Regions from separate parts of the Anabaena sp. CA genome, predicted to be linked through region 2. Evidence: predicted binding sites of a transcription regulator. Region 2 holds the regulator's gene; the other holds the start of a gene.
What was found. Region 2 encodes HrcA, which represses chaperone genes, less so after heat shock. Its sites were predicted from a motif close to TTAGCACTCNNGANTCNNGAGTGCTAA; they were not measured.
Positions count from the first base shown of each region.

Region 1: a site for HrcA is predicted at 10,737-10,763, ahead of groL (chaperonin GroEL). Genes of this name have one in related genera too.

Region 1 is NZ_CAWMSA010000040.1:190,568-211,958, reverse strand. Features, by position in the region: gene AACS98_RS10410 (substrate-binding domain-containing protein) at 1-414, shown strand, start outside; gene hpsP (hormogonium polysaccharide biosynthesis glycosyltransferase HpsP) at 411-1,601, opposite strand; gene hpsO (hormogonium polysaccharide biosynthesis glycosyltransferase HpsO) at 1,658-2,833, opposite strand; gene hpsN (hormogonium polysaccharide biosynthesis glycosyltransferase HpsN) at 3,024-4,049, opposite strand; gene hpsL (hormogonium polysaccharide biosynthesis protein HpsL) at 4,344-5,987, opposite strand; gene glmM (phosphoglucosamine mutase) at 6,108-7,583, opposite strand; gene AACS98_RS10380 (biliverdin-producing heme oxygenase) at 8,095-8,811, shown strand; gene groL (chaperonin GroEL) at 9,010-10,704, opposite strand; gene AACS98_RS10370 (MraY family glycosyltransferase) at 10,862-11,941, shown strand; gene fabG (3-oxoacyl-[acyl-carrier-protein] reductase) at 11,949-12,701, opposite strand; gene trxA (thioredoxin) at 13,043-13,360, shown strand; gene AACS98_RS10355 (hypothetical protein) at 13,602-14,489, shown strand; gene AACS98_RS10350 (GUN4 domain-containing protein) at 14,505-15,431, shown strand; gene prmA (50S ribosomal protein L11 methyltransferase) at 15,598-16,518, opposite strand; gene serA (phosphoglycerate dehydrogenase) at 16,629-18,209, opposite strand; gene AACS98_RS10335 (Uma2 family endonuclease) at 18,566-19,285, shown strand; gene AACS98_RS10330 (site-2 protease family protein) at 19,282-20,760, opposite strand; gene AACS98_RS10325 (MBL fold metallo-hydrolase) at 20,918-21,391, shown strand, end outside.
Region 2 is NZ_CAWMSA010000057.1:333,157-342,083, forward strand. Features, by position in the region: partial or broken gene AACS98_RS19400 (response regulator) at 1-624, shown strand, start outside; gene AACS98_RS19405 (diguanylate cyclase) at 625-1,551, shown strand; gene AACS98_RS19410 (rhodanese-like domain-containing protein) at 1,777-2,136, shown strand; gene hrcA (heat-inducible transcriptional repressor HrcA) at 2,607-3,701, shown strand; gene AACS98_RS19420 (hypothetical protein) at 3,715-4,395, shown strand; gene AACS98_RS19425 (hypothetical protein) at 4,500-5,165, shown strand; gene AACS98_RS19430 (SRPBCC family protein) at 5,388-5,849, opposite strand; gene AACS98_RS19435 (CPXCG motif-containing cysteine-rich protein) at 5,869-6,057, opposite strand; gene AACS98_RS19440 (B12-binding domain-containing radical SAM protein) at 6,071-7,705, opposite strand; gene AACS98_RS19445 (SemiSWEET transporter) at 7,727-7,981, opposite strand; gene aroC (chorismate synthase) at 8,113-8,927, opposite strand, start outside.

The DNA of each region.
Region 1 (21,391 bases), on a different contig from region 2:
TTTATTAGCAGAGGTGTTAACGATGCGGATGTGGCTACAGTATATGAAAGTATAGCCCTCTATCGTTGGCAACAGTCTACAGCGAATCAAGGTAGACCTTACCAAATCTATTATTTAAATCCCACAAGTGAGTCAATAGCAACAGCAGCTATTCTCCGTCGGGATGTTGATAATAGTACAGCAAAGGCAGCAAGGAAATTTTTGGATTTCCTTACACAACCCGCACAACAAGCTGTCTTGGTTCAGTATGGTTTCCGTCCAGTGAATAATGCTGTAGATTTAAAAACAGTACCTAACAGTCCGTGGAATCAAAATATTCCTGGTGCTGAGGTTAAACCCACTGTCCAAACTATACCACCACCCAACAGCCAGGCGATTCGAGAAATTCAGCGTTTATGGGAACGAGCGAATTAATTTAATTTATTGGCGATAATTGTTTGATAGGCTTGGATGGTTTGTTGAGCGATCGCATCCCAGCTAAAATTTGAAAGTGCATAGTTTTTCGCATTGCAACCCCGACGCTGACATTCTTGGGGATTTTGCAAAGCTTGTTGCAGCAAGTCTACCAAAGATTCTACATCAGTTGTCCCCACCCAGCCTGACTGACTATCGCGTACCTGTTGCCAAATATGCACTTGGTCAGAAATGATTACAGGTTTTCCTGCTACCATTGCTTCAGCGACAGCAATACCAAAATTTTCATAATACGAAGGTAAGACGAACACATCAGACGCTTGTAATAGACTAGCTTTTAATTCACCCCTGACAAAACCTGTAATAGTAGTGTGCTGTTTTAAAGGTGAATTAGCAATTTCATCTTTAATTTTTTGTTCAAAAGCTGGGTCTTGGGGATTTGCACCAGCTAAAATAAAATGAAACTTCATCCCTAATTGTAGCAGTTTTTCTAGTGCCGGAATCAACAAATTTAAACCTTTTTTGGGTTCAACCCGTGACATAAACAGCACCAAAGGAACATCTTCTGGTACACCCAACTTACTATTTAGCAACTGTTTCTGAGTGTCGGCTAAAATTGACGGTGGAATTACACCCAAAGGAATCACTAAATCTCGCGTCGCCACCCCAAACCTTTCCGAGATTTTCGCTTCTTGTTCACTGGTAAAATGAATTGCTGCTGCTTCAGCTAAATTACGTTTTTCAATAAGTTTTACATAAAGCTGTTTTAATTGCTTTTTCTTCCTTAAATCAGCCGGGTCAAGTGTCCCCAAAGGACGTAAAATATAAGGTAGTTTTTGTTGACGACATACAAACGCTGCCGCACTACTCACAGGAGAAAATAAAGCATGAATATGTGCTAAATCATATTCTTTCGCGTGAGTTTTTAACCAATTGAGTAAATCTAGAGAAAATTTATAACGGCGAAATGGCGCACAGCGAAAATAGATAATTTCATAACCATCTTGTGGAATAGGTACATTTAAAGGTACATCCAGAGGTTTTTGACCCGTATCACCATTACTATTAGTAGTTAGTAACGTAACTTTGACCCCTTCTTTAGCCAAAGCTGGGGCTAATCCTAGTACCATTTGACTAGGGCCACCATATACTAAAGAAACAGATGGAACAATTTGTAAAACTTTCATTTCTATTATTTACATATTAGTCTAATGACTAATGACTAATAACTAATGACTAATGACTAATGACTAATAACTAATGACTGATAAAACTCAAATTGTTGCTTGGCTAAAGCTTTATTCGTGTATTTATCCATCGCTTTTTGATAACCCAGTTCGCCTAATTTATTAGCCAAATCTGGTTTTTGCATCAGTTGTAATAAACAATCAGCCAAAGCTTCAGTCTTACCTTCAGGAAACACCAAACCAGCATCACCAATTACATAAGGTATTTCCCCAGAATCAGAACCAACTACAGGTATTTTACAAGCCATTGCTTCAATAATTACATGACCGAATTGTTCTTTCCAACCCACAGAAGTTAAAGTTTTAAATTGGTACGTCGTTTCTGATGGCAGTACCAAGGTACTCATTAAATTAATATAGTTAGCAACTTCGTCATGAGGGACACTTTCTACAAAAATCACCCTATCTTCAAGATGATTCTCTGCTACTATCTTAACTAATGCTTCTTTTAAAATTCCCCGTCCTAACAGTAATAATTTCCAAGGCTGTTCTTTTAATTTAACCAAGGAATTTACTAGCGTTAATAAACCTTTTTCGGGAACAAACCGCCCGACAAACCCGACAACAAAATCATTTTGTTTAATGCCCAATTTAGCTGCTAATTCTGGTTGTGCTTTTGGTGTAAACAGATTTTCATCTACACCTAATTGTGGCATAACTTTAATTTCACCATTATAGCCCCGTTGTCGTAAAATTTCTGCTCCGTCTTGATTACCAGAGATAATACCGTGACTGTGATTCAGGTTATATTTTTCTAATAAAGCCACTGGTAATTTTAATTCATAAGCTAAATTCCACCAAGTAAAAAAGATATTTTTCGCCTTTAGTCCTAACAACTGATTTAAGACAATCATTTGAGTATAAGCCAAACCCCTAGAACCTTGTTCTACTTGGATGACTTGGGGGCGGAATTCTCGCAATACAGATATTAAATCAGTACCAAAGGTCAGTAAACCTTGATGGTTTTGACTAAAATTAGAAACTGGAACTATTTTAAATGCGCCTTCATCCCGGTATTGAGTTTCAATAATTTTATTTTGTACACCTCCAGGTTTCCAGACTTTCGGAACTACAACTGTTACTTCAATACCCGGTTCTAATTGCGATAAAGCCCGAAGTTTTTCACAATTGAGGTCTACAATATATGTATGACTGGCAACTAAGATTTTCATAAATGTGAAGTAATATTTAGTGTTCAGTAGTCATGAATTTTCATTCAAAACTAATGTCTGTTGATGGTTGATAGTTGATGGTTGATTGTTAATTGAACCCAAAAAGTATTCAAGTTCCTGAATGTATTTATGGACAATAAAACATGGGAAGCAAAATTCATTCAAGACGCAGGATTTATCTGTGGGTTATTCAATTTTGAATTTTGTAGGCTTGCCTTCCCGTAGGGTATTTTGAATTTTGAATTTGATCAAGACGACTATAAATTTGTCCATCATTCCAACTTGATTGAATGACAGTTCCTAAAGCTTTGAGGAAACCAAAGCTATAAAATATACCACGAACCAAAATTTTTATCGGTGAACCGCTTTTATGACACGGAGGACGACCTAAAACATGACAATCAAATAAGCGGGCGAATAGACGTAAAGCTTGGCTGACGGTGAGGTTTTTCAGCCCCATGAGGAAGTGATTGTGATAGAAGGTGATTTGATATTTGAGCGATCGCATACTAATATCATGACAGCCTCCTGTTTCTTCCCCTAAATGTACTAAGTACGCCTCTGGGTCATACCAAATTTTATACCCTGTCTGACGCAACCTCAGACAAAAATCTGATTCTTCCCGTACCGCACTACCGCGAAACCTCTCATCAAACCGCAGTCCATGTTTAGTGAAAATTTCCCGCCGGAAAGACATATTGCAACCCCTTGCAGTTAGCACTTGTTGGGGTTTGATGGTATGTACTAAATCAATGTGATACCAAGCAATACCAGGGTTCATAGCTTCTGGTGGGAGATATTCAATTTCCAACTCTCCCCCAGAATCACCTAATTTCATTCTGTCAAATACCCGTCCAGCCACCGCACCTATTTCTGGGTTGTTTGCGTAGTTTTTCACATGGGCTGAGATATAATCAGGGGTTAATTTCACATCATCATCAATAAAAATTATGATTTCACCAGCAGCCCTTCTGATACCATAATTTCTTGCCCCCGGTAAACTTGCCCAATTTAAGCGAAACCATTTAATTTTCTCTGCTGCTGCTACTTCTTCTAGATAAGTTTGAACTTCTGGTTTGTGTTGTGGTGATTGGTCTACAACAAACACTTCAACATTCGGGTAATTTTGATTTAAGACATCTGCAATGCTATCTCGTAATGCTTCTTCTCTACCGTAGGTGGGGATAATTATAGTAACTAAAGGCTGAACATTCATATTTTTGCGAATAAATTAACTAAATACGCTATTAACATCTACTTTGACTTTTTCGGCAAATAGCTAACCATTTTTATTACATAGTTTTCTGATTTTGTAAATAAATATACGTAAATAATACTTTGTCTATTTGTGTCTGATTCTTAAAACTTCTTCAAACAATCTAGAGCTTAAATTACAAAGAGAAAAATGGGAAAAGCCAAGTTGCATGCAACGTCTCTACATCTTGTTGACCAAAACTCTTTGAGAATATGTTTAAATTGGGGCAGTAATTCATACAGTATTACTACTGTGTTACTTGACAAAACTTTTTGCTTTTTGTTCAAGTTCTTCATTTTTCCTTTCTTCTTGATCCAGCACTGGTAATTTAAAGAGGATGCCAGCAGCAAACCAATAATAAACAGCTACCGGATCTACATCTAGGGGGTAATAATAAGTGTTGTAACTTATAAACAATATAAACACCCATAAAGCACCAGCGTAACTGCGGAAATTACGGTTTTTTATGGAACGATAGGTTTTAAAACCAGTAAATGTCAGGGTAGTAACCAAGCCAACAAAACCCAATAATCCCATAATGCCCACTTCATACATAACTTTGGGGTAGTAGGTTTCCACTAGCTTAGTTTTACCCAAACTGCGAGCCGAGTTAGTGGCTCTACCTAAACCACTGCCTATAGGAGAATCTACATTTTTCGTGTTCTCCTCAAACTGCTGGACGATAAAGGCGTGAGGTGGTGAAGCTTCCCAACGACTCATAAAACTCTCAGTCCTTTCTTGAACAACAGCAGGGTTACTCACCATTGCAATTCCCAAGATAGCGACGAGTCCTATACCAATGGGCAGAAAGCGTTTAAGGTTAGCAATTTGACCAGTGAGGATTAACAGCAGAACAAAGCAGGTTGGTACTAATGCTAAAGCAATTCTTTGTCCTGAAATCACGGCATTGACGAAAACTACAGCCATAGAACCCAGGCTGATAACCCGCCAAATAATCTTAGGATCTGAAAAACCACTAGCAAAAGTAAAAAATGTGCTAGAAATTAAGAACCATGCCCACTGCCAAGGAGCAACAAACGTTCCAGGTAGGCGAATCATCCCTTGGCTGGGACTAAAAACTAAGGAACCACCAAAGAAACACCGAGCATCTAGTGTGGCTTTAAATAAGTCTGCTCCTGATGCGTTTCTAGTACCTTCACAGATACCTGTCAATAAGAATAAGTATTGTACTATACCTAATATTCCACAGGTCAGGATTAAGCTAATTTGTAAGCGCGATATAAATAAAAAATCCTGTTTATTGCGAATTAAGTAGTAAACGCAACTAATCAGAGGTACGTAACCCAAAAATACTTTTAATCCTAGAATTCCCATACCTATAGGGATTTCCTTGGGAGCTTTTTCTAAAAGTCCTACAGGAGGGGGGTTTAGTTGCTGTCCACCATTGATAAACACCAAAGTTAGCATACACAACCCCAATAAGATAAATAATGGGGTTTTAATCGCTGCGGGAATGATGAAAGGTAATTTTTGCTGTCGGCACATTTGCCAATATGCAATCAAGGCAGGAACGTAAAAGGCATCTTTTGCTAATTGCAAAATGGGACTGTTGCCTATGTAATAAGTGATTGTGCCGCCAGCAGGTACGTAAATTATAAATCCAATCAAGGCTGTACGAGGATATTTGTAGGCCAGGGTGATGATAATGATTCCTAATACAGCCGGAACTGCGGCCTTGATTCCTGCTACAAGAAACAGCAAAATTCCGATAAACAGGCTGACACCGGAAGCTTTTGTCAGGAGGTTAATTAGTTCTTTACGCGCTTTGGTTGCTTGACGTTTTTGGGCTAATCTCTCTTTGAGACTGAGGGGAGGAGTTTCTGTTTTTAGCGGCTTTTTTGATTTTTTAGCACGGGATGATTTGCTTTTTGTCGCCATAGAAATTTTCTCACCTATCAGCCAAGCTCGTTTTCCGGGTTGGTAGTAAGCACGAAGCGTGCTGAGAAATATCAGGACTAAAGTCCTGACTACGAACTGGCTGACAGGAAGATAGTTAGATTAGCTGACTAGGTGTGCTTGGACTTGTGCTACTAATTCCTCTGTCCAGTAGGTAGCCAGTTCAGCATTAACGGCTTCTACCATAACTCTAATTACTGGCTCTGTGCCAGAGGCGCGGACTAAAATTCTACCACTATCACCCATTGCGGCTTCCGCAGAGGCGATCGCTTGTTGTATCGGTTCGCAATTTTGCCAACTCAAACGGCGATCGCGGTCTATAACTCGCACATTCCGCAACAATTGGGGATAGGTATCAAAACTTTCGTCTACCAATGCGGCTAGGGAAACACCAGCCTGTTTGACTAAACTGGCTAAATGTAAAGCAGTTAACAAACCATCCCCGGTAATTCCGTAGTGACGACAAAGGATATGACCAGACTGTTCACCACCTAACGCCCCTCCCGTCTTCAGCATTTCGGCTTGTACGTATTGGTCGCCTACAGCAGTACGAATTAATTTACCACCTTGTTGTTGCCATGCCTTTTCAAAGCCTAAATTCGCCATGACTGTCGATACAATCAAGTTATCTGGCAGTTGTTGCTGTTGTTTAAGGTGTTGTCCCCAGAGATAGAGAATATAATCACCGTTAACCGATCTGCCGGTGTTGTCTACAGCCAAGACTCGATCAGCATCACCATCAAAGGCAAAACCTAAATCAGCATTGTGTTCTTGGACGGCAGCTTGTAGAGTTTCTAGATGAGTAGAACCACAATTTACATTGATGCGATCGCCATCTGCTTGATTATGCAAACAGATAACTTCTGCCCCCATTTGTTCAAATACCGATGGTGCTAACCCAACAGCAGCACCCCAAGCCAAGTCTAAAACAATCTTCATGCCTTGAAGATTAACTGATGCTTGCAAAGGTTGTTGCAACGCTGCGCCATAATTCCCGATTAATTCCCGACGAGAGTAATGCCGACCGCAATCACTTACACTGTTAAGGAATTCTGTATTTCCACGTAATCCGGCTTCAATTTCCGCTTGTAAAGCCTGGGGTAACTTAGCACCATCCGCACCAAAAATTTTAATCCCATTATCTTCTGGTGGGTTATGACTAGCAGAAATCATCACCCCACCAATAGCTTCACTACTGCTAGTCAAATAAGCCACACAAGGAGTAGGACATAATCCCAAATACCAGACTTCGATGCCCGCAGATGTTAACCCCGCACTCAAAGCCATAGCTAACATATCGCTGGAGTTTCTCGAATCCTGTCCTAGAATTACAGGCCCGACTCGATTAGCTTGACTACGTAGAACTACACCAGCCCAGAAACCCACTTGCAATGCTAGCGGCGCACTCAGTAATTCTCCGACTTTACCACGAATCCCATCAGTCCCAAATAGGGGCGTTTTGGGTAGGGATAGCAAATTTAACCCCTCATTCCTCTGTTGTCCTTTCCCCAGTTTCTCAGCTTCACAAGCAGTAACTACTCTAATATCAGCTTGATTCCGAGTTATCGATGAAACCATAAATTTAAACACCCCACACACTCACACTGAAAAATATTACTTTACAACTGATTCAACAAATCTGACTTCTCTAGAACCTAGTCAATCCCTTTTGTTTTGTCTTTATGATATTTATTTTTCTGAGCAGAACAAGTCTCTCAACTGTTAATTTTCAGTAATTTTGCTGAAAAATTATCAATTTTTTGGTAAATTCTTCCATCTAGAGACGTTATCTTTCAACAAACACAGGGGTACAGGGGAAGAAAAAAGTCCCTTGCAAATGTAGAGACGTTGTATAAAACGTCTCTACATATTGCCTATAAATTCAGTCAATTGCTTATATCCCCCAGATAAATAACGGGAACACGCATCACGTCAGGTAATTGTTAACAAAACTATATGTTGTTTGCGCTTAAAAAATTTTAATATAAATTCTCATCAAATAGTTCTAATGTAACGTTTTAATGGCATTTTTTAGCCGTTCGTAACTCAAGACTCTGGCAGTTGACCCTTTAAATTTGAGAAGTTTAGTATGAGCAGCAATTTAGCAAGCAAACTGCGTATAGGTACAAAAAAAGCCCACACAATGGCAGAAAATGTGGGTTTTGTCAAGTGTTTTTTAAAAGGGGTTGTTGAGAAAAACTCTTACCGCAAGCTAGTGGCTAACTTTTACTACATCTACTCGGCGATGGAAGAGGAGATGGAAAAGCACAGCCAGCACCCGATTTTATCTAAAATCAATTTTCCCCAACTCAACCGTAAGCATACCTTAGAGCAAGACCTGAATTATTACTATGGTGCTAACTGGCGGGAACAAATCCAGTTATCGTCAGCCGGGGAAGCCTATGTACAACGCATACGCGAAATTTCCGCTACTGAACCAGAGTTATTAATTGCCCATTCTTACACCCGTTACTTGGGTGATTTATCTGGAGGTCAAATTCTCAAAAATATTGCTGTCACCGCCATGAATCTGGGTGAAGGACAGGGAACAGCTTTTTATGAATTTGACGAGATTTCCGACGAGAAGGCGTTTAAAGCTAAATATCGTCAAAGTTTGGATGAGTTACCGATTGATGATGCTACAGGCGATCGCATTGTCGAAGAAGCTAACGCCGCCTTTGGCATGAACATGAAGATGTTCCAAGAATTAGAAGGTAACTTAATCAAAGCCATCGGCACGATGTTGTACAACACCTTAACCCGCCGCCGCACACGCGGTAGCACCGAACTGGCAACTGCTGAGTAAATGTAAATTTTTGTAACCGAACTTTAAGCAAAATTAAGGGGCAGCTTCCCTGAGTTCATCTGTTTTCAACAGGCGATTTTAGGGAAGTTGCCCCTAGTCTTTGGGGGTGGGGAGTAGGGAGTAGGGGAGCAGGGGGAGCAGAGAAGAACTTCTATCTAGTCCCCAATCCCCAGTACCCAATCCCCAGTCCCCAGTCCCTTAGAACATACCCATGCCACCCATGCCGCCCATGCCGCCCATGCCGCCCATGCCGCCCATGCCGCCCATGCCAGCATCAGCAGGAACAGCAGGTTTCTTCTCTGGTTTTTCCACAACGATCGCTTCTGTGGTTAAAACCATACCAGCAATTGAAGCAGCATTTTGCAAAGCAGAACGGACAACTTTCGCCGGGTCGATAATACCAGCCGCAATTAAGTCTTGGAATTCGCCAGTCGCCGCATTGTAACCCATGTTAAATTCACTATCTCTAACTTGGGCAACAATCACAGAACCTTCTGCACCAGCATTGTTCGCAATTTGACGTAAAGGTGCTTCTAAAGCCCGTTTGATAATGTCAGCCCCGATTTTTTCTTCTGCGTCCAGGCTGTCCTTAATTTCGTCTACTTTCTTCGACAAGTGAATTAAGGTTGTACCACCACCAGGAACAATACCTTCTTCTACCGCCGCCTTAGTAGCGTTGAGTGCGTCTTCAATTCTCAATTTACGGTCTCTGAGTTCGGTTTCTGTGGCTGCACCGACTTTAATCACTGCTACACCGCCAGCTAGCTTGGCAATACGTTCTTGCAGTTTTTCCTTATCGTACTCAGAATCAGTCTCTTCCAACTGCTTGCGAATTTGACCAATGCGCTTTTGTACTTCTGGCTTGGCAGCACTACCAGCCACAATGGTGGTATTTTCTTTGTCAATGCTGATTTTACGGGCAGTTCCCAACATTTCCAAAGTAGCGGTATCCAAACTCAGACCGATTTCTTCAGAAATCATTTGTCCGTCGGTGAGGATGGCGATATCTTGCAACAAGGCTTTGCGGCGTTCACCAAAACCGGGGGCTTTAATTGCAGCTACAGCCAGCACACCCCGCGCTTTGTTGACTACTAAAGTTGCTAAGGCATCTCCTTCTACATCTTCAGCAATAATCAGCAGTGGTTGACCTAAACGCGCGATTTTTTCCAATACAGGAACTAATTCTTGAATGCTGCTGATTTTCTTGTCGGTGATCAGGATGCGGGCGTTTTCAAACTCTACCGTCATCCGTTCGTTATTGGTGACGAAGTAGGGGGAAATGTAACCTCTATCAATTTGCATCCCTTCCACGACTTCTAGTTCTGTGGTGAGGGATTTGGACTCCTCAACGGTAATTACACCGTCTTTGGTGACTTTTTCCATTGCTTCGGCAATCATATTGCCGACTTCTTCATCGTTACCAGCAGATACAGTAGCCACTTGAGCGATGCCTGCGGCGGGCGATGCCAACGCACTGCTTTCAACTGGCTTGGCTACTTTCGCAATTTCTGCTACTAATGCCTCAGTAGTTTTATCAATGCCACGTTTTAAACTGACTGGGTTGCTACCAGCCGCTACGTTTTTCAAACCCTCTTTTACCAAGGCTTGGACTAAAACAGTCGCGGTGGTTGTACCATCACCAGCTACATCTTTTGTTTTAGATGCTACTTCTTGGATGAGTCTAGCACCAGTATTTTCTAAAGGATCTTCTAATTCAATTTCTTTAGCGACAGTGATCCCATCATTGACAATTTGGGGGATACCAAATTTCTTTTCTAAAAGTACGTTGCGACCTTTTGGCCCCAAAGTGATTTTTACAGCATCAGCTAAGGCGTTGACACCCCGTTCTAGGGCGCGCCGTGCGTCTTCATCGAATGAAATAATCTTTGTCATGTTTCCTTTCTCTAGCAGTTCCATTAGACAATTTAGCACTCACAGGTTCAGAGTGCTAAGACCCAAGTTAACCAGATCACATCTGAAAATCACAAAAATTGATTAATATACACTTGATGCTCATGTAGGATACTGGCAGTAATGGTTAAATCGGGAGATGAATTTCTACGACTCCCTTAAATCTATTGGCATTGCTAACCCTAGCGGTTCCGGCTGGTTGGCAGTAGTAATTACGTTTGTTTTGGCTTGGGTGGTAACTTGGCGTTTAATTCCCACAATTCGTAAATTTGCGTTGCGGGTGGGTTGGGCTGACCAACCAAACGCCCGAAGACTCAACCAAGAACCATTGCCGAATGCTGGCGGTTTAGCTATTTATGCGGGAGTAATCGCCGCATTGGTACTAGCCAGCCTTTTGCGCCCAATTGAACTGCAAAATGTGTTGGCTCAGGTATTGACTATTTTACTGGGAGGTTCAATTCTCGTCTTGGTCGGCTTTATTGACGATCAGTTCGGATTACCCCCCTCTGTACGCTTATGGGCGCAAATTATCACGGCTTTGTTACTGTTTGCGAATAGGATTAGCGTTGATGTTGTTCTCGGTACGCCGATTGACTCGATTCTCTCGATGTTGCTGACTGTGCTGTGGATAGTCGGGATTACCAACGCTGTCAACTTGATGGATGGGATGGATGGTTTGGCGGGAGGAATTAGTTTTATCACTGCCATGAGTCTATTAGGGGTTGCTGCCCAGTTTCCCAATCGGGCTGCGGCTATCTTAGTGTTGGCAGCCTTGGGGGGTGCAGCTTTGGGCTTTTTGCGCCATAATTTCCACCCCTCAAGGATTATCATGGGTGATGCCGGAGCTTACTTTTTTGGTTATGTGCTGGCTGCAACCAGTATTTTAGGTAATCTGCAAGAGAATACCATCTATGCTCTAGGCCCCGCAGTTTTATTCCTGCTGTTGCCTGTGTTAGATACTACACAGGTGTTTATCCGCCGGCTGTTAGCAGGTAAAAACCCCCTCAGTACCCCTGGTAAAGACCACCTACACCACCGTCTCCTGGCTTGGGGATTTTCTCAACGCCGTGCGGCACTTACCTTATGGTCAATTACCTTAATTTGTAATTTGCTGGCGATGAGAGTCCAAGGTATGAGTGCGGCAGTAATTGTTACCACTACCAGTGGGATTATTATCCTGCTCGGTTTCACTGTGTGGCATAAACTCCGTACCCAGTAACTAGGAATTACATCACCATTCCGCCATCGACATTAAACACTTGTCCAGTAATGTAGGTAGCAGCCGGATCAGCAGCGAGGAAGCGCACCATCCCAGCAATTTCTTCTGGTTGTCCGTAGCGACCTAGAGGAATGTATTTGAGAATATCATCGGCTTGCAGATCCTTGGTCATGTCCGTGGCAATAAAGCCAGGGGCGACGGCGTTGACGGTGATTCCACGAGAAGCGAGTTCTTTGGCGACGGTTTTTGTAAAGCCAATTACGCCAGCTTTTGCAGCACTGTAGTTAGCTTGACCAGGATTACCCATTTGTCCGGCTACGGAGGTAATGTTGACAATCCTTCCTGAACGCTGTTTGAGCATGATTTTACTGACGGCGCGGGTACATAAAAATACACCCGTGAGATTGAGGTCAATCACTGCTTGCCAATCTTCGGGCTTCATCCGTAAAAGTAGGGTGTCGCGGGTGATACCTGCATTGTTGACTAAAATATCAACGCGTTTGAATTTGTCCATGACGGCGTTGATCATGGTGTCTACTTGCTCGGCTTGGGAAACGTCAGCTTGTAGGGCGATCGCTTCTCCACCAGCTTGAGTGATTTCTGCTACTACCTTGTCAGCCGCACCACTAGAACTAGCATAATTGACGACTACAGTCGCGCCGTAGGTAGCTAATTCTAGTGCGATCGCTCGTCCAATTCCTCGTGAAGCACCTGTGATAATTGCAACTTGTCCCTTTAAATTTTCACTGATAATTGCCATAAATTATTCCTCAATATTGCAAATTCCCGCGCTAATTATCTTATGGTGATTTGTACCTACAACTTACCAAGAGTTGAAAATTTAAAATTGAAAATTGATCAGATCCCCGACTTATCAAAGAAATCGGGGATCTACAGCATGATGATTTGATATTGAATTATGTTGAGCCACTACACAGCATAAACATATCTTCCCTATTCCCTATTCCTCACTCCCATGTATATATACCTGAAGAATCAGAGGATAAATTTAGCAACAATAAAAACAAAATAATGTTACACCGTTTTCAGAAACCACACATTAATATTGAATTCAATGAATAAAAAATTGGTGTGTGTCACATGACTACTAAAAAGCAATTCAACAGCTTTGAAGAAATGCTGTCTGGTTCTGATTTACCTGTTTTAGTAGATTTTTACGCTGATTGGTGTGGCCCTTGTCAGATGATGGCGAAAATTTTAGAGCAAGTAAATGCTCAACTCAATAACCGCATCCGCATTGTCAAAATTGACACGGAAAAATACACAGAATTAGCCAGCCAGTACGAAATTTATGCTCTACCAACACTGGTTTTATTCAAACAAGGTCAACCAGTGGATCGGATTGAAGGTGTGTTGCAAACACCTGATTTAGTTAACCGGTTGCAAAGTTTTCTGTAATTAATATTAAGTTAGAGATGCAAAAATTAGCATCTCTACACATTTTTTTATGAATTTATTGCGGTTCTCAAATCAGTGAGAAGAAAAATAATTGAACGCAGATAAACGCAGATAAACGCAGATGAATTTGGATTCTATCCGGTTGCAATCCGCAGCTATTTATACTTGACGCTTACAAAGACATATGTTATTTTTAAACGCATAACTGCTTACTAATTCATCTATTACAGGGTGTTGAGAAATGTTAGGTTTTCTGTTTGGAGGACTTGTTAAAAAATTTGAGAGTGCAGCAAAGGAGATTGTTTCAGACTGTCGTGATAACATAAATGGCTTGTTTGATGACAAGCTTTATCCTTTAGCCGACAAACTCGATTATATAATTAAAGAACGCATTCATCAGGCAATAGAAGATACTGAGAAATTAGAAAATAAAACTAAAGTTGATATTTATGAAATCTTAAATACAGCAGATGCCAAAATTAAACATTACCTAGAAACAATAGATAATATTAGAGCAAAAGCTATCAGTGAAACTATTAACCAAACAAACTTTTATCTAGAGAACAGAATTAATCAAATGGCGTTAGCTGTAATGGAAGCTATTAATAATACCCACGACAGTCTTGATAAAAGTTTAGATAGAATTGAGAAATTAGAGAGTAACTTGTTTAGAGATGCGAATCAAATAGTAGATAAACTATGTGAGTGTCTTGATCGTAACGCTGCTGTTTTACAAAATGAGTTGAGAAAATATTTAGTTCACGCCTTACCATCTCCTTTAGATAAATGTAAACAAAAGCTCAAGATATCATGGAAACCCGGCGGGATGTTTTCTGATATTGAGCTTTATGAATTAAACGAGTGTTACGAACTAAGTAAGTTAAATGAGAACACCCCTGTTGATGAAGTTTTAAAAATCTATGGACAACTACAACATAATGCCACAATCATGGCTGCTTTAGTGAGCAAATCTCCAGAGTTAAAACATCGAGCTATTCAAGATTGGATTAAATATGGTTTACTTTGTGAATTTTGGCGGAGCATCATCAAGACTTATGATGCTCAAGATAGCTTGATGTTAGAGACTAATTCTTCACCAAAACTATTGCAAGATAATCCAGAAGTTTAATTATTTAATGTCTTTATGTTTAAAGCGGATAAGAATCAATCTAAAACACCTCTAGGCTATTACGAGCGAGCCATAGAAGAACTTAGGCGCAGCCGTGAAGAATTGCAGGAGATGAAAGCAATTTACTTACAAAAAATTGATTTTGTTCCTCAGCCTTTGCAATCAGAAATTCAAGAATTGAAAACAGAGCTTAAGCATATTTATGAAAGACTAGAAGATGTTGAGAAAAAAGCAGCAGAAACTCAAATGAGTTTAGCTGATATGGAAGAAGCAGCACTAACTGCTCAACAAGAATTACAAACTATAAAAGAGAATATGATTAATGAAAGAAAATTCAATGAGCAAATTATTGAAGAACTAGCACAAATAAAAGAGCAAGTATCTCATATTGTTTCTCAAACACAGCCGATAGATTCTCAAACACAAATTTTACAATCTTTATCAAATCTACAGTTGCAATTATCTGAATTAACAGCAGAGTTAACCCTTGTTTCTCATACATCTGGGGTAGATTATAGACAGTTGCAACAACTTTTAGCAGAAAATCGATGGCAGGAAGCTGACAAAGAAACTTATTTAAATCTCCTCAAAATTTGTAATCGTCAAGAAGAAGGTTGGTTAGATGATGATCAAATTAAAAAATTGCCTCGTCATGACATCGTGATGATTAATAATCTCTGGGTTAAATATAGTCAAGGAAGATTTGGTTTTAGTATTCAAAAAACTCTTTGGGAAGCCAGAAAAGAGTATAAGCACTTTGCTTATAGGGTGGGATGGCTAGCAAGTCTAGCTAATAGTGAATGGGTAAAATATGATGACTATACTTTCAATTTAGATGCTAATAAGGGACACTTACCGTCTACATCGCGTTTAGTAGGTTTAGGTTGTAGAAATGTTGGTGAAGTTGCACACAGACTCAAGGTTTTTTTGTCACGTTATTAATCGAAAAATCTAGGATTAGATGTAGGTTGGGTTAAGCGTAGCGCAACCCAACTATGATATTAGTGTTGGGTTTCCTACAGAAATGTGAGTGAGAACCCACACCGAATAAACCGACTAAATATTTTTTTTGTCACGCTACTAATGTGTTTTGACGCTACAACCAAGCTTAAGAACGTCGGGCATTTAAACAACACCATTCTTTCCGCTTCCACATGGTAGCGACAACCCAGCCATGTTTTTCTAAAGCATCAGCTACAGATTTTGATTGTTCAACTAAAATACCGCTAAAAATTCCCCAGGTACTCGGTTGAGAAATTTCGCTGAGTTCTGGGACTAATTGAATAATTACATCAGCTAAAATATTGCAGACAATTCCATCTACTGGCTTGTCAATTAATTTCTTGACAATATCTACACTCCCTTCTGCTGGTACTAGGCGTTCTGGATTAACATCATTGAGTGCGCGATTACTAAAGGTAGATTGTACCGCTAAAGGATCAGTATCTACTGCATAAACTTTCTCCGCACCTAATAGCACTGCCCCGATAGAAAGGATACCAGAACCACAACCAATATCCGCAATTATTACAGGTTCTTTTTGAGCAGCTTTACCCATAAAAGATTGGGGTACTTCACTCAGACGCATCTCTAGGGATTCTAGACATAACTGGGTTGTGGCGTGGTTGCCTGTGCCGAATGCTACACCTGGATCGAGGCGAATTACTAACCGGTCTAAGTTTTCTGGTAAGGGTAGCCAAGCCGGGTTAATCAGGATGCGATCGCCTATTTCTTGGGGATGCCAGTATTGTTTCCAACTACTTGCCCAGTCTTCTTCGTCTATGATCTGCCAATTGAGCGTAGGAATAGATAATCCTAAACATAAAGCATCTTGTTGTAACAATAACCCCAGTGCGGCTAAATCTAGTTGCTGTGCTTGAAATGCAGGTAAGTAACCTTTAACCAGACAAGAAACTCCTTGACTTTCACTAGCTGTACCCCGACAGCCAAAATCTTCCAGTCGCCAAGAAACCGAGTCCTCTAACGCTGGTTCACATAAAACCTGTAATTCCCACCAAGTGTTTGCCATTTTTTTGTGCTGAGTGCTGGGTGCTGAATAAAGACGCGATTTATCGCGTCTGGACAAGAGTAATGAGTGCTGAGTAGAAAGTCAGCACTTACTACTCAGCACCCAAAACTTTATAAAGTTACTGTATACGCATCACGGATTTCTGGCTGTTTGGTAATCTCAGCCAAGACACCATCCGGTAAGGGATCATCAATGCTGAGAGCCATAACCGCATCACCACGCACGATTTTGCGGCCTACCTGCATACTGGCAATATTGACATTATAGCTACCTAGAAGAGAACCCAGTTTACCAATAATTCCCGGTACATCGCGGTGCAGGGTAAACAGCATATACTTGCTGGGTGGGACGTTAATCGGGAACCCATCAACATCGGTGAGGTGAATTTCTTTATCACCTAACAATGCACCAGTGACAGAATGAGTGCCTAAAGTACCTGTAGCTTCTAGACGCAATGAGCCAGCGTAGTCACGAAGTGATGCGTCACGGGTTTCGATGACTCTAATTCCCCGTTCTTTAGCTTCGATGTTGGCGTTAACGTAATTTACCCGTTCTCGTAAGGCTTGATATAACAAACCTTTGAGTGCTGCTACAACTAAAGGCTGACTTTTGTTGGTGGCGAGTTCACCTTGTAGGCGGACATTGAGCAATTCTACCCGACCACCTGCTAGCTGTCCGACCAAGTTACCCAAGGTTTCTGCTAGCTGCATATAAGGTTTGAGTTCTTCCAAGACAGAGGGGCCGAGTCCGGGAATGTTCACGGCGGAACGGGCGGGTAAACCCAAAAGTACATCGCGAATTTGTTCAGCTACGTCGATAGCTACATTAACTTGTGCTTCTGTAGTGGACGCGCCTAAGTGGGGGGTGAGGATGATATCCTTACCGAGCGATCGCAATTCTGATTCACCCAATGGTTCAGACTCGAACACATCCAAAGCTGCACCCGCAATTTTCCCTTCTTTAATCGCTGCGGCTAACGCTGCTTCATCAATAATCCCACCACGAGCGCAATTAATAATCCTGACTGTGGGCTTCATTTTTGCCAGGGTTTGAGCATTGATCAGGTGAGTTGTCTCTGGAGTTTTGGGAATATGCAGGGTGATATAGTCAGCTTGCTGAATCAACAAGTCAAAATTCACCAATTGACAACCAATTTGTTCGGCTCGTTCTGCGGAAATAAAGGGATCATAAGCTAATAACTTCATCCCCATAGCTTTGGCAACTGCGGCGACATGAGAGCCGATTTTACCCAAGCCCACAATACCGATAGTCTTTTTATATACTTCCGCACCAACAAAGGTTTTACGATCCCACACACCGCTTTTTACAGAAGCATTGGCATCGGGAATGTGGCGCGACAAAGACAACATCATCGCCAAGGCGTGTTCAGCTGCGGCGATGGTGTTACCTTCCGGGGAATTAACTACAACAATACCTTTACGGGTAGCAGCCGGCACATCCACATTATCCACACCCACGCCAGCCCGACCGATAATTTTTAGCTGAGTTCCAGCTTCAATAATTTCCTGAGTGACGCGTGTTCCAGAGCGAATCATCAACGCGTCATACTCGCCAATAATTTCTATTAGTTCTGCTGGTTTAAGACCTATTTTGACATCAACAGTAGCAACCTGGGAAAGAATGTCAATACCAGCCTGGTCAATAGGATCGGAGACAAGAACCTTAGACATGATTAGATCATTTATAAGTTAAGAGTTTTGCTGCACAAGACTTTTTAGTTTAGTCCTTATTCGTGGCCATTCAGCAAAAAATATTGGTTTTAATATCAGCTAATGCTGTACTCACACCTCTTACTTGAGGATAACAGAGTATCAGGGTACAGGAATAGTCTGCTACTAACCCCTACCTATGTGAAGATGAGCGGCTGCTTACACTATCCTGCCGATAAATGATAAACCATGAATCGCACTAAAAATCTATATATAGATTATTTATTTTTATGACTCAGCAGCTAGTTCGTGTCAGTAGAAGATATGGCTATAATTCCTGTAAAGACGCTGGTGTATGAGATTTGGGGCAACCAGTCATGTTAAACTTCAACCTACCAAGGTATTTACCCTCAGCCGACGAACTACCGGACTCTGATGAAACGCCTGTGGATAATGAACTGCAAGAACTCATACCAGGGTTGTTAAAAGCTATTCTCCTGCTACTGTGGGGGGAACGTATGGACTGGTTTTTTGGGGTGGATATGGGTATTTATTATCACCCTGATCAACCTCCTATTGTCCCAGATGGATTTCTCAGTCTAGGGGTAGAAAGATTTTACGATGAGGAACTGCGTCCTAGTTATGTGCTTTGGGATGAACAAGTTATACCGATTTTGGTGTTAGAAGTCGTTTCCCCAAACTATCGCAAAGAATACAGCGATAAATTAGATGAGTATGCGGCTTTAGGTGTACTCTATTACGTGATTTATTCTTCTCGCCGTCGCCGTAAACCCCGTTTGGAGGTACATAAATTAGTTAACGGTAGATATGAGTTACAACCAGGAAACCCGGTTTGGCTACCAGAAATTGGCTTAGGAATTGGTTGTGAACGGGGAGATTATTCTGGGGTAACGCGAGAATGGATGTATTGGTACGACAGGGAAGGGAAACGCTATCCCACACCACAAGAACAAATTAAGCAAGCACAACAACAGGCGCAGTTAGCAGAACAACGCGCTCAACAGGAGGCTCAACGCGCTCAAAGGTTGGCAGAGCAATTAAGAGCTTTGGGCATCGACCCAGATAATTTGAGTTAGATTTGTAATAAATTCGCGATCGCCTGTGGCATTGGCAAGATAATCATCACTAACAAAGCCATTGCCAATAAACCTAAAATGTCACGTTTATTATCTAGTTCGGTGACATCATTTAAGGCAGGTTCATCCACTAAGGGAATAAACAATAAAATAATTGCCCAGACAAAGAATTCTGGTTGGACTAAAGACAGTAGTAACAGCAACAACCGGGAAATTTGACCGATTAACATCGCGGTTTTTTGTCCAAACATCGCATGAACAATATGACCACCATCTAATTGTCCCACAGGCATTAAATTTAAGGCGGTGACGATTAATCCTAAAAAACCAGCTACCGCTACCGGATGTAAATCAATGGCTGATTTTGGTGTTAATGCACTCCCCAAGGCTAATTTAGAAATTAATCCCAAAAGAATGGAATATTTAGGATTAAGTGCATCGGGGTTCAAAAGTCCGGTTTTTTCAGTTAAAGGAACAACATCTGAATGCGCTAAACCCCAGATAATTAAAGGTAATGTGGCAATAAATCCCGCCAGAGGCCCGGCAATACTCACATCAAATAAAGCTTTGCGGTTGGGGATAGGACTCCGCATTTGAATAAATGCGCCAAACGTTCCCAAGAAAAACGGGATGGGAATAAAATAAGGCAGTGTGGAGCGGATTTTGTAGTACCTGGCTGTTAAATAATGTCCTAATTCGTGAATCCCCAAAATTGTCATTAATCCTAAAGCATAGGGTAATCCTTGCCACAGGATTGTGGGATTTGAGGAGATAGTTGTCAGATTTAAACCAGCGATTCTGACTCCCACTAAAGTTGTAGTTACCAAAGTTGCTAAAACAAGTATTAAAGCTAATCCTGGTCTAGTTAACTTTTCTGGTTTTTTGGCACTACCGGCTTTAGCTGCTTGAGCATTGGGAACTAAGACAAAGAAGGGTTTACCATTAAAACCTTCTTGAAAAATAATTAAGAAGCGATCGCCAAATTCTGCTTCAATATTTGCCCGAATTTGTTGATAAGCTTGAATAGGTGTTGTTCGCAACTGACCACGACAAATAATCGCCTGGGGTCTATACTCAATGTTCTGAATATAGTAAATAGACCAGGGAAAACAATTTCGCAGTTGGGTTTCTTCTGTAGGTTCAATGGGACGCACAGGCACTGATTCTGCGGTAGGATGAATAGCCGATTGTGATGTTTGAGTTTGGGGTTCAGTTTGAGTGTTTCCCGGCGATCGCCGTCCCCACTGGAACAACAGCCAGTATAACAAAAGGCAGATGATTGAGGGCCAGATGATCAGTGATGGCGGCGGAGGTTGTTTTACACCATACATCAATGTCCAGCCACTCAATAATAATGCTGGTGTCATTAACACTAGCCACAATAACCAGATTGGTGTACGGGTGATGCTAGCCACACTGCGCTGCACCATTAAATACGTAGCTATGCCCAGTAGCAGGAGAAACCAGAATGTCATTTGCTCTTTGGTAATTTAGAAACACAGCCTGATTTGTAGTTTTGGCAATATCGCTTTCACTACATACCAGACTTTCAACTCATTTTTGTTACAAAAGTTAACAGAGTTTTTTAACTCTGTCACGATAATTTCACAACTCCTCAGTTTTTGTTTGTTCATGCGTCCCTTACCACCACAGCCAAGTAATACAACTAAGTCCCCACGGGTTGTTTTTGCTGACGAAGTTGCAAGCAAAGAAAACCTCGGCTCAGACTTCGCGCTCAATTCTATTTTTGCTTTTCCACCAAATCGGGACACATTGGGGGGTACTTCTTACTTCATTGTAAGAAATCAAGGGAATATCCTGATAGACTGCCCGGCTTTAGACGAAATAAATCAAGATTTTTTGCGATCGCATGGGGGTGTGCGCTGGTTATTTATCACCCATCGCGGTGCGATTGGTAAAACCTCAGAAATTCAGCAAAGCTTTAATTGTGAGGTAATCATTCAAGAGCAAGAAGCCTATTTATTACCAGGGTTGACAGTCACTACCTTTACTCAAGAACTGACACTAGACAGCACAACCAAATTAATTTGGACACCAGGACATTCTCCCGGTTCCTCTTGTCTATACTACAGTCAACTAGGCGGC
Region 2 (8,927 bases):
GAGGAAGCGATTCGCCTGACGCAAATACATCAGCCAGACTTGATTTTACTTGATTTGCGAATGCCTCGGATGAATGGATGTGAAACTGCGTTGCATCTCAAAAATGACGCACGCACTCAACATATTCCCATCATTATTTTGACAGCTTCTTGCCAGAAGGAAGAACAATTAGAGGTTGAGACAATTTGCCAGGGCTTTTTGCGTAAACCTGTCAGCCGTAGCGCACTCGTAACAGAAATGAAAAAACATTTGCAGTTTTTTGCTCCGATTGGGGAAAAATATCAGCATGCACCATTGCCTTCGGCAGAAGATAGCCCATTGCAGTCAAATAACTCTAGTAAAGTTTCATTCACTACTCCGATTAACTTAGGAGAACTTCTGACCAAAATTCGTCAGGAGGAAGAAATGGTCTGGACAACACTGCGGAAAACTCTAGAAATGCGAGAACTACAACAGTTTATTGCCCACCTAGAGGTTTGGAGTCAGGAACATCAATGCCAAATTTTAGCGGATTATGTAAGTTCTCTGAAAACGCAATTAGATGCTTTTGATTGGCAGTTATTACCGCAAACTATCGAAAAATTCCCCTCTATTCGTCAACAAATTGCCGGAGATTCTTGTTAAATGCAAACTTTATCATTTATCCCAGAAAATTTTTTAATTCTTGTCGTTGATGATATTGCCCAAAACCTGAAAGTAGTTGGTAGTATGCTCAACGATATTGGTTATAACACAACCTTTGCAGTTAGTGGACAACAAGCATTAGAACGGCTGAAGAATATTACACCTGACCTGATTTTACTGGACATGATGATGCCGGATATGGATGGGTTACAGGTTTGTCAGGCTATTAAAGAAGACCAAAATTATCAAGAAATTCCAATTATTTTTCTCACAGCTAGTCATGAGCAAGAGCATCTTGTCAACGCTTTTGATTTAGGTGCTGTTGATTACGTGACAAAACCATTTAGAAAACCCGAACTGCTCGCTCGTGTGAAAACACATTTAACTTTAAAATATATAACTGACGAACTGAAAAAAAAATTAGCAGAAGTTGAAAAGTTAGCTCAAATAGACGCTCTGACTGGTGTTTTAAATCGTCGTAGCTTTTTAAAAGCTGCCGAGCAAGAATTTAACCAGGCTTGTCGGTACGAATCAACATTTTCTCTTTTGCTCCTCGATATAGATCATTTTAAAAAGATTAATGATACTTATGGACATTTGACGGGCGATCGCGCCTTAGTTACCTTCACTTCTGTAGTCAGCAGCACTCTGAGAAAAGTAGACTTAATTGGAAGATATGGAGGTGAAGAATTTGTTGTCTTAATGCCCCACACCAATGCTTCTCAAGCTCTCACGGCTGCCCATCGCATTCGTTCTGTAGTGGCTGAGACACCAATCCCAACACTGACAAACACACTGAGCATAACAGTAAGTATTGGTATAGCTGTTTACCAGACAGAAGATATAAAAATTGATGATATGTTCCACAGAGCCGATGATGCGCTCTATCAAGCCAAGGCTAAAGGACGGAATACTTGTTGTATTTAGAACTCTTTGACTCTCTGCACCTCTACGCCAGCTTATTTATCCCGAAATACAACGCCCCCTCAAGGTTTGGGCAGGGGTGCGGGAGAGACAAGGCAGCAGCATCAGCCACAAAGGAGAAAAGCTAATGATTAATAACTCATGACTAATGACTCTTAAGCAAAATTGCTTATGCTAGGTTAAAAGTTTTCTGTCACCATAAATCATATACGACTGTTTATTATCACCATGACCAGGAACATTTCTGATCAACCCATCGCTCAAATTAGTGTAGAGGAACTAGCACAACGTCTGGCTGACAATGATGCCAGTATTCAGTTCATAGATGTGCGTGAACCCCAAGAAGTAGCACTTGCTAAGATTAATGGCTTTGTCAATCTGCCTCTGAGTGAATTTACCCAATGGGCAGATCAAGTTCCTGCTAAGTTTAATCCCCATGCGGAAACTCTTGTACTATGTCATCACGGCATCCGTTCTGCCCAAATGTGTCAGTGGTTAGTTACTCAAGGTTTTACCAATGTCAAAAATATTGCTGGTGGCATTGATGCCTACTCTATCTTAGTTGACCGTTCCATTCCCCAGTATTAAGTATCCCATAGCTGAAGATTGAACCCACTCATCAACTGATGCGGCGGGAGATTTCAGAAAAAACAGCCATAGCAAGCTGGGAATAAGTCTCTCAGCTTATATGTGCTTTTTTAAACAAAATAATACTAGCTGAAATTTTGAGCAATAGAGCCTGTATTTCAATTAGAGATGGGTTTTACCATAAAACCAGCTAAATTTTCTCTTAAAAATCAGTAACTAAAACTACAATTTTTATCAAAATGTTATAGGATAATACTTAGACAATCGAATAATAATAATATATTCAAATCTGTGTTTTTTTTCTGGAAACGCTTGCTAGACGAAAGTAGCGGCTGAGGACTTTAATATTAGTCATTACAATATAATTAAATATTTAGTTATTTTCAATAAAAATTCATAATTTTTTGGCTTTCAAATCCAAAAAACTTTTCAAACCTTGATTAAAATTAGCTTTCTGTCAAAGATACCCTATGCAAGTCCAGTTGACAAATCGACAACAGCATATACTTTGGGCTACGGTACGTCACTACATAGCTACGGCAGAACCTGTTGGTTCCAAAGCTTTGGTCGAGGAGTACGACCTGGGTGTTAGTTCCGCCACCATCCGCAATGTGATGGGCGCACTAGAAAAATCTGGGTTATTGTACCAACCACACACATCTGCCGGACGAGTACCTTCTGACTCAGGTTATCGGATTTATGTTGATCAGCTAGTTACACCCTCTTTGCAAGACGCTACGCGCACGGAAGCGGTGACAAAAAAGGTAGAAATGTCACTGCAACAGCGTCTCCACTGGGAAGATTGGAGTTTAGAGATTCTGTTGCAAGGTGCAGCGCAGATTTTAGCTAGCTTAAGTGGATGTATTAGCTTGATTACCATGCCGCAAACTAATACAGCCATTGTGCGACATCTGCAATTAATGCAGATTGAAGGAAAAATTATGTTAATTGTGGTAACGGATGGTTATGAAACCCATTCCAAGCTGATAGATTTACCACCAACCAGAACAGAAACAAAATCTGACCCAGAAGTAATTGATCGAGAGTTGCAAATTGTGTCTAACTTTTTGAATACTCACTTACGGGGGCAAAGTCTGTTAGAAATTAGCAACTTAGACTGGAGTCAGTTAGATCGGGAATTTCAAGTTTACGGGGAGTTCCTGAAAGATTTTGCCTCAGAATTAGCTCATCGCACCTTCGCACCGACGACAACACAGATTATGGTGCGGGGTGTAGCGGAGGTGTTGCGTCAACCAGAATTTTCCCAACTACAGCAAGTACAAACGATTATTCAACTATTGGAAGAAGAACAAGAACAACTCTGGCGGCTAATCTTTGAGGAGCCAGAGGTGGAAGAGACGAATAAACCCAAGGTGACGGTGCGTATTGGTGCAGAAAACCCATTAGAACCGATACGCACTTGTACCTTAATTTCTTCTAACTATCGTCGGGGTGGAGTCCCGTTAGGAAGTGTTGGAGTTTTAGGCCCTACACGCCTAGATTACGAAAATGCGATCGCAGTTGTCATGGCTGCGGCTGATTACCTCTCAGAAGCCTTTAGTTAATTACATCAAAATTATGGTCAGAAACATTGCTTTTGGGGTGCTGTGGCTAGGATTCATCACTTATGCTTTTGTGTTTGCACCACCTGATAGTCCCGATACCTTTGAATTAATTAAACAACTGTCTATCGGTCAGTGGCAAGGTATCAATCCCTTAGTCATAGCCTTATTCAACCTCATGGGCATCTGGCCTTTAATTTACAGCGCATTACTATTTATTGATGGTAGAGGGCAAAAAATACCAGCTTGGTTGTTTGCAAGTGCTTCTTTCGCCGTTGGTGCGTTTGCGCTGTTACCCTATCTAGCTTTAAGAGAACCCAATCAAAAGTTTATCGGACAAAAAAACGCTTTGATTAAGCTCTTAGATTCTCGTTTGACTGGTATTGTCTTAACTGTAGGGGCGACGATTCTAGTCGGCTATGGTTTAAGTCAGGGTGATTGGAGTAACTTTGTGCAACAGTGGCAAACTAGCCGCTTCATCCATGTGATGAGTTTAGATTTTTGCCTACTGTGCCTATTATTTCCGGCTTTATTGGGTGATGATCTGGCGCGTCGCGGTTGGCAAAATCAGCAGTTGTTTTGGTTATTTACTTTAATTCCCTTATTTGGCGCGTTGGTTTATTTGTCTGTTCGTCCCCCACTACCAGAAACGAGTGCCGAAGTCATACCCTCTCAGCAGCAATCAGTCACAAGTTAAACAATTAAGTAATCAAAATCTTCTCCAAGGTGGTTTGAGAAATATGAATCAGCGAGAGAGAATACAACTCTTGCTGAAATTTATTTGGCTCAACATCGAAGATTATGGCTGGAAAATTGGGATTATGGTTATTATGGGCGGGATTTATTGCCTATATTTTGTTTCTAGCTCCACCTTTACATCTAGAGGAAACATTAACACTGCTGAAAAATATATTGACTCTTCAGTGGGCTGATATCAATGCCGTAATTCTGTCTTTATTTTCGCTCATTGGCATTTGGCTATTGATTTACAGTGGTCTGTTGTTCATTGATGGTAGGATGCAATGGATACCGTTTTGGCCTTTTGCTCTAGCATCGGTGGGTTCTGGGGTGTTGGGACTGTTGCCATATTTGGCTTTACGGAAACCCAATACAGAATTTTTAGGGCAGAAAGACGCTTTTTTGCAATTGTTAGACTCTCGCTTATACGGTGTGATTTTGAGTGTCAGTACAATTGTGTTGCTGGCTTATGCTGTCAACTTAGGTAATTGGGAAGATTTTATCATGCAATTTCAGAGCGATCGCTTTATTCATGGTATGAGCTTGGCTTTTTGCCTGTTCGCCCTTTTATTTCCCACAATTCTTACAGATGATATGTCTCGCCGTAACTGGAATAACGTATCAGTATTTTGGGCAATCACTTTGATTCCCTTATTCGGCCCTCTGACTTATCTTTGCACACGCCCAATTTTAAGAGAGCATTCTGACACTTTTCAAGAGACTAGATGAATGTACCTCATCAAGATAAAATTTCTGTTTCTTACTCAATGATGTGTTACAAAACCCCATCGTAGAGAAACCTGAAGATGTAGCAAATGCAATTTGGGATGCAGTTAAACATCACAAATCAGCCGTTACAGTTGGTTCTGCAAAGGTGTTTCATATTTTTTATCGCTGATTTCCTGATGTAGTGAAGTGGATTTCACGCCAAAGTTTGAAGAATCAAGACAACTAAGGAATTTTTGGCAATGATTCACACTCGCGCTTAGTGACAAAATGACGATAGCGAAACATTGCTTCGAGTTGGGATTGCACTAACCAACCGCTAAAAAATTCTATCGTTTCCCCTCCAGGCATAACGTAGGAAATATCATCCTTCAGCTTAGTTTTGTTTCCTTGGGGTTCAAATTCATGGCGATGTACCCAAGACTCAAAAGGCCCAGATATCTGTTCATCAGTAAACCAGCGATATTTTTCGCATTCCGTATGACGCGCTAACCAAGTTAAGGGTATAGGCGTAAGAAACAGCTTAAACTCGGTAATAGCCCCTACTTCTAGTCCTCCCTCCCGGCGAACTACTTGTACTGGTTGCCAAGGTGGAGTTAGTAGTTGTAAAATATCCGGTCTTTCGTGGAATTTCCAAACAACTTCTATTGGTGCGTTAATGACTGAGGAATGTTGAAAGTGCAGCATGGAAAGGAAAACCTAAAATTTAGCCTTCGTACTCGGTATCAATTTCAATTTCTAGGGTGTCTTCATCCACTCGAATATATAAAATATTAGGACGACAGCAAACTTGACAATCTTCTACATAAGATTGTTGTCCCCCAGCACTTAAGTCAATAAAGGTTAAGTTAGGTTCACCGCAATAAGCGCAGTAAAACTCAGATGTGTTTTGCATTCACTTATAACTATCAATTTAATGGCTGGAGTTCCTGAGAAAAATGACTGGTAGCTTCAGCCAAATGCTTTAGTAGTGTAGACTGTGGTAGCGGGCCTTGCAAGTGATTCCAAGGTAATATCTGCTGATGTGACCAATTACTGTGGACGTAGACATCTAAATCAGGTATTTGGCCTTTGAGTTGTTTGAAAGCACGCTTGTAACTACCCAAGGAGTCGCCAAAGTCGCGGGTAAGTTCCAGCAGTTGAGAAATGCGGCGATCGCCTCTCGATATCAAAGCCTGTATAATCGACCAATTATAACTCTCTGGGCGAAAATCTATCCCTTGCGGTTTAAGCTGTTTTTGCAACCACTGTAACCGCTTTTCTGCTTGAGTGTTTACCCCAAACCATTGAAATGGTGTATGGGATTTCGGTACAAAGGTACTACAACCGAGAGTTAACCGCAGTCCCGGCGCAGCTTTTTTAATACTCCGCATCATAGCTACCGTTGCGTCTAAATCTTCTGGTTCTTCTCCCGGAATACCTACCATTCCATAGAGTTTCAAGCCTGTCAAGCCGCCAGTTTTAGCATTGATAGCTGCTTGAATGATTTCATCGTTATGTAGTTTTTTGTTGATGATTTGGCGTAATTTTTCCGAACCACTTTCTACAGCAATGGTAAGCGATCGCGTGTCTCTTTTCGCCAAAGTTTTAGCTAACTGTTCCGTTACAGTATTAGTCCGCACCGAAGCAATACTCAACCGCACATCATCATATTTTGGCTGACTAATGTAATCTAATAAAGTCTCAAATTCTGGATGTTGAGTTACAGAAGCACCCAATAAACCCAAGCGGTTTGTAACTTGTAAACCTTTTTCAATCGCCGGAATTAAAGAACCTTCCAGACTCGCAGTTCTAAAAGGTAAAGTCAGATAACTAGCTAAACAAAAGCGGCACATTTCGGGACAACTCCGCACCACTTCCACCATAAAAATATTTTCCCAAGCCGCCTTTTCAGTTACTACAGTAGAAGCTGAGAGAGTGTTTCCTCGATAAGTTTGTTTCTGCACCACTGCGGGAATTTCCGAATTAATCGGTTTAATCGAACTTATCGCCCCATCTGGTGCTTCATATTCTACTACATATAAACTAGGGACATAAATTCCTGGTACTTGTGCAAGTCTTTGCAATTGAGTTTGTCTGGAAGCGTGTCTAACTTCTTGATAAGTTTCTATAAAATTCCCTAGTAAATTTTCTCCATCCCCTAATAAAATCACATCAAAAAAATCAGCAAAAGGTTCGGGGTTAGCCGTGAGAACCGGGCCGCCACCAAAAACAAGCGGGTGAGAATCATCACGGTTAATTGCGCGAATGGGAATTTCTAAAGATGACAACAAATTTAAAATATTTACATAATCCAATTCCCAAGAAATCGAAAAGCCGACAATTTCCGGCTGTCTAGGAAGGGTTTCGCAAGTATCAGTAAATAGACGACTCACCTGCACATCACGACGCATTGCCAAAGTCGCCCACACAACCTGATAGCCTAAGCTAGTGATTCCCACCGTATACTCATTAGGGAAAGCGAATATCAATGGTATGGCGTTGGTTTCGGGTGTAGCAGGGGTGAATAACAGACGTTCAGCAGTAAATAAGGAAGATGTCACAGGTGTTTAACTAAAGGGTATCTATCTATATTTAATTTTAAGCCATAAAATTATCGAGTTTAAAAATAAAGTGGTGCCGTTAGCCAGAATAATCGGCAAAGCTTGTAGATAAATGCCATAGATTAACCATAAAAACAGACCACCCATAAACGTAATCAGCATGACATAAGAAACATCTTTCGCTGATTTTGTGCGCCATGTTTGCCACATTTGTGGTAAGAAGGCGATTGTGGTTAACGTAGCGGCTGCTAATCCTAAAATTGTAATGAAATTCATATAATTAGGGATAAATCAGTTAGAAATAATAAAGAAGATACTGTTGAGTATCTTCTTCATTAATGTTCATTTTACAACTATATTATGAGCCAGGTTAATGACTGACTGGATACAGGCGATCGCACCTACAATTAAAACAGCTTACACTGTCCATGCTGGCGTAACAAATGGTCACACAATACCAAAGCCACCATCGCCTCAACCATTGGCACAGCACGGGGTAAAACACAAGGATCATGTCTGCCTTTAGCAGCTAATAGAGTTTCTTCACCCTCACGAGTCACTGTTTTCTGCTCTTTTCTAATAGTAGCCGTAGGCTTAAACGCAACTCGCAAAATAATATTTTCGCCGTTAGAAATTCCCCCTTGAATTCCCCCGGAACGATTAGTTACTGTGCGAACTTCACCATTTTCATCTATATAAAATTCGTCGTTATGTTCAATCCCAGTTAACAGCGTCCCCGCGAAACCTGAACCAATTTCAAAACCTTTGCTAGCAGGGAGAGACATCACACCTTTAGCAATATCAGCCTCTAACTTATCAAATACTGGCTCACCCAAACCTTTAGGCACATTTCGCGCCACACATTCCACAACCCCACCGATAGAATCACCTTGTCTACCAGTTTGTTCGATTAATTCAATCATTTTTTGCGCGCATTCCGCATCAGGACAGCGTACAATATTGCTTTCTACATCATCCAAAGTTACAGTATTGGGGTCAACTACGCCTTCCAAGTCCTTGATGCGCTTGACGTAACCGATGATTTCTACATTAGCAACTTGACGGAGAATTTTTTTAGCGATCGCACCTGCTGCCACCCTCCCGATTGTCTCACGCGCTGACGACCTGCCGCCACCTTGCCAATTCCGAATTCCATACTTAGCATCATAGGTAGCATCCGCGTGAGAAGGGCGATATTTTTGCGCCATCTCGTCATAGTCTT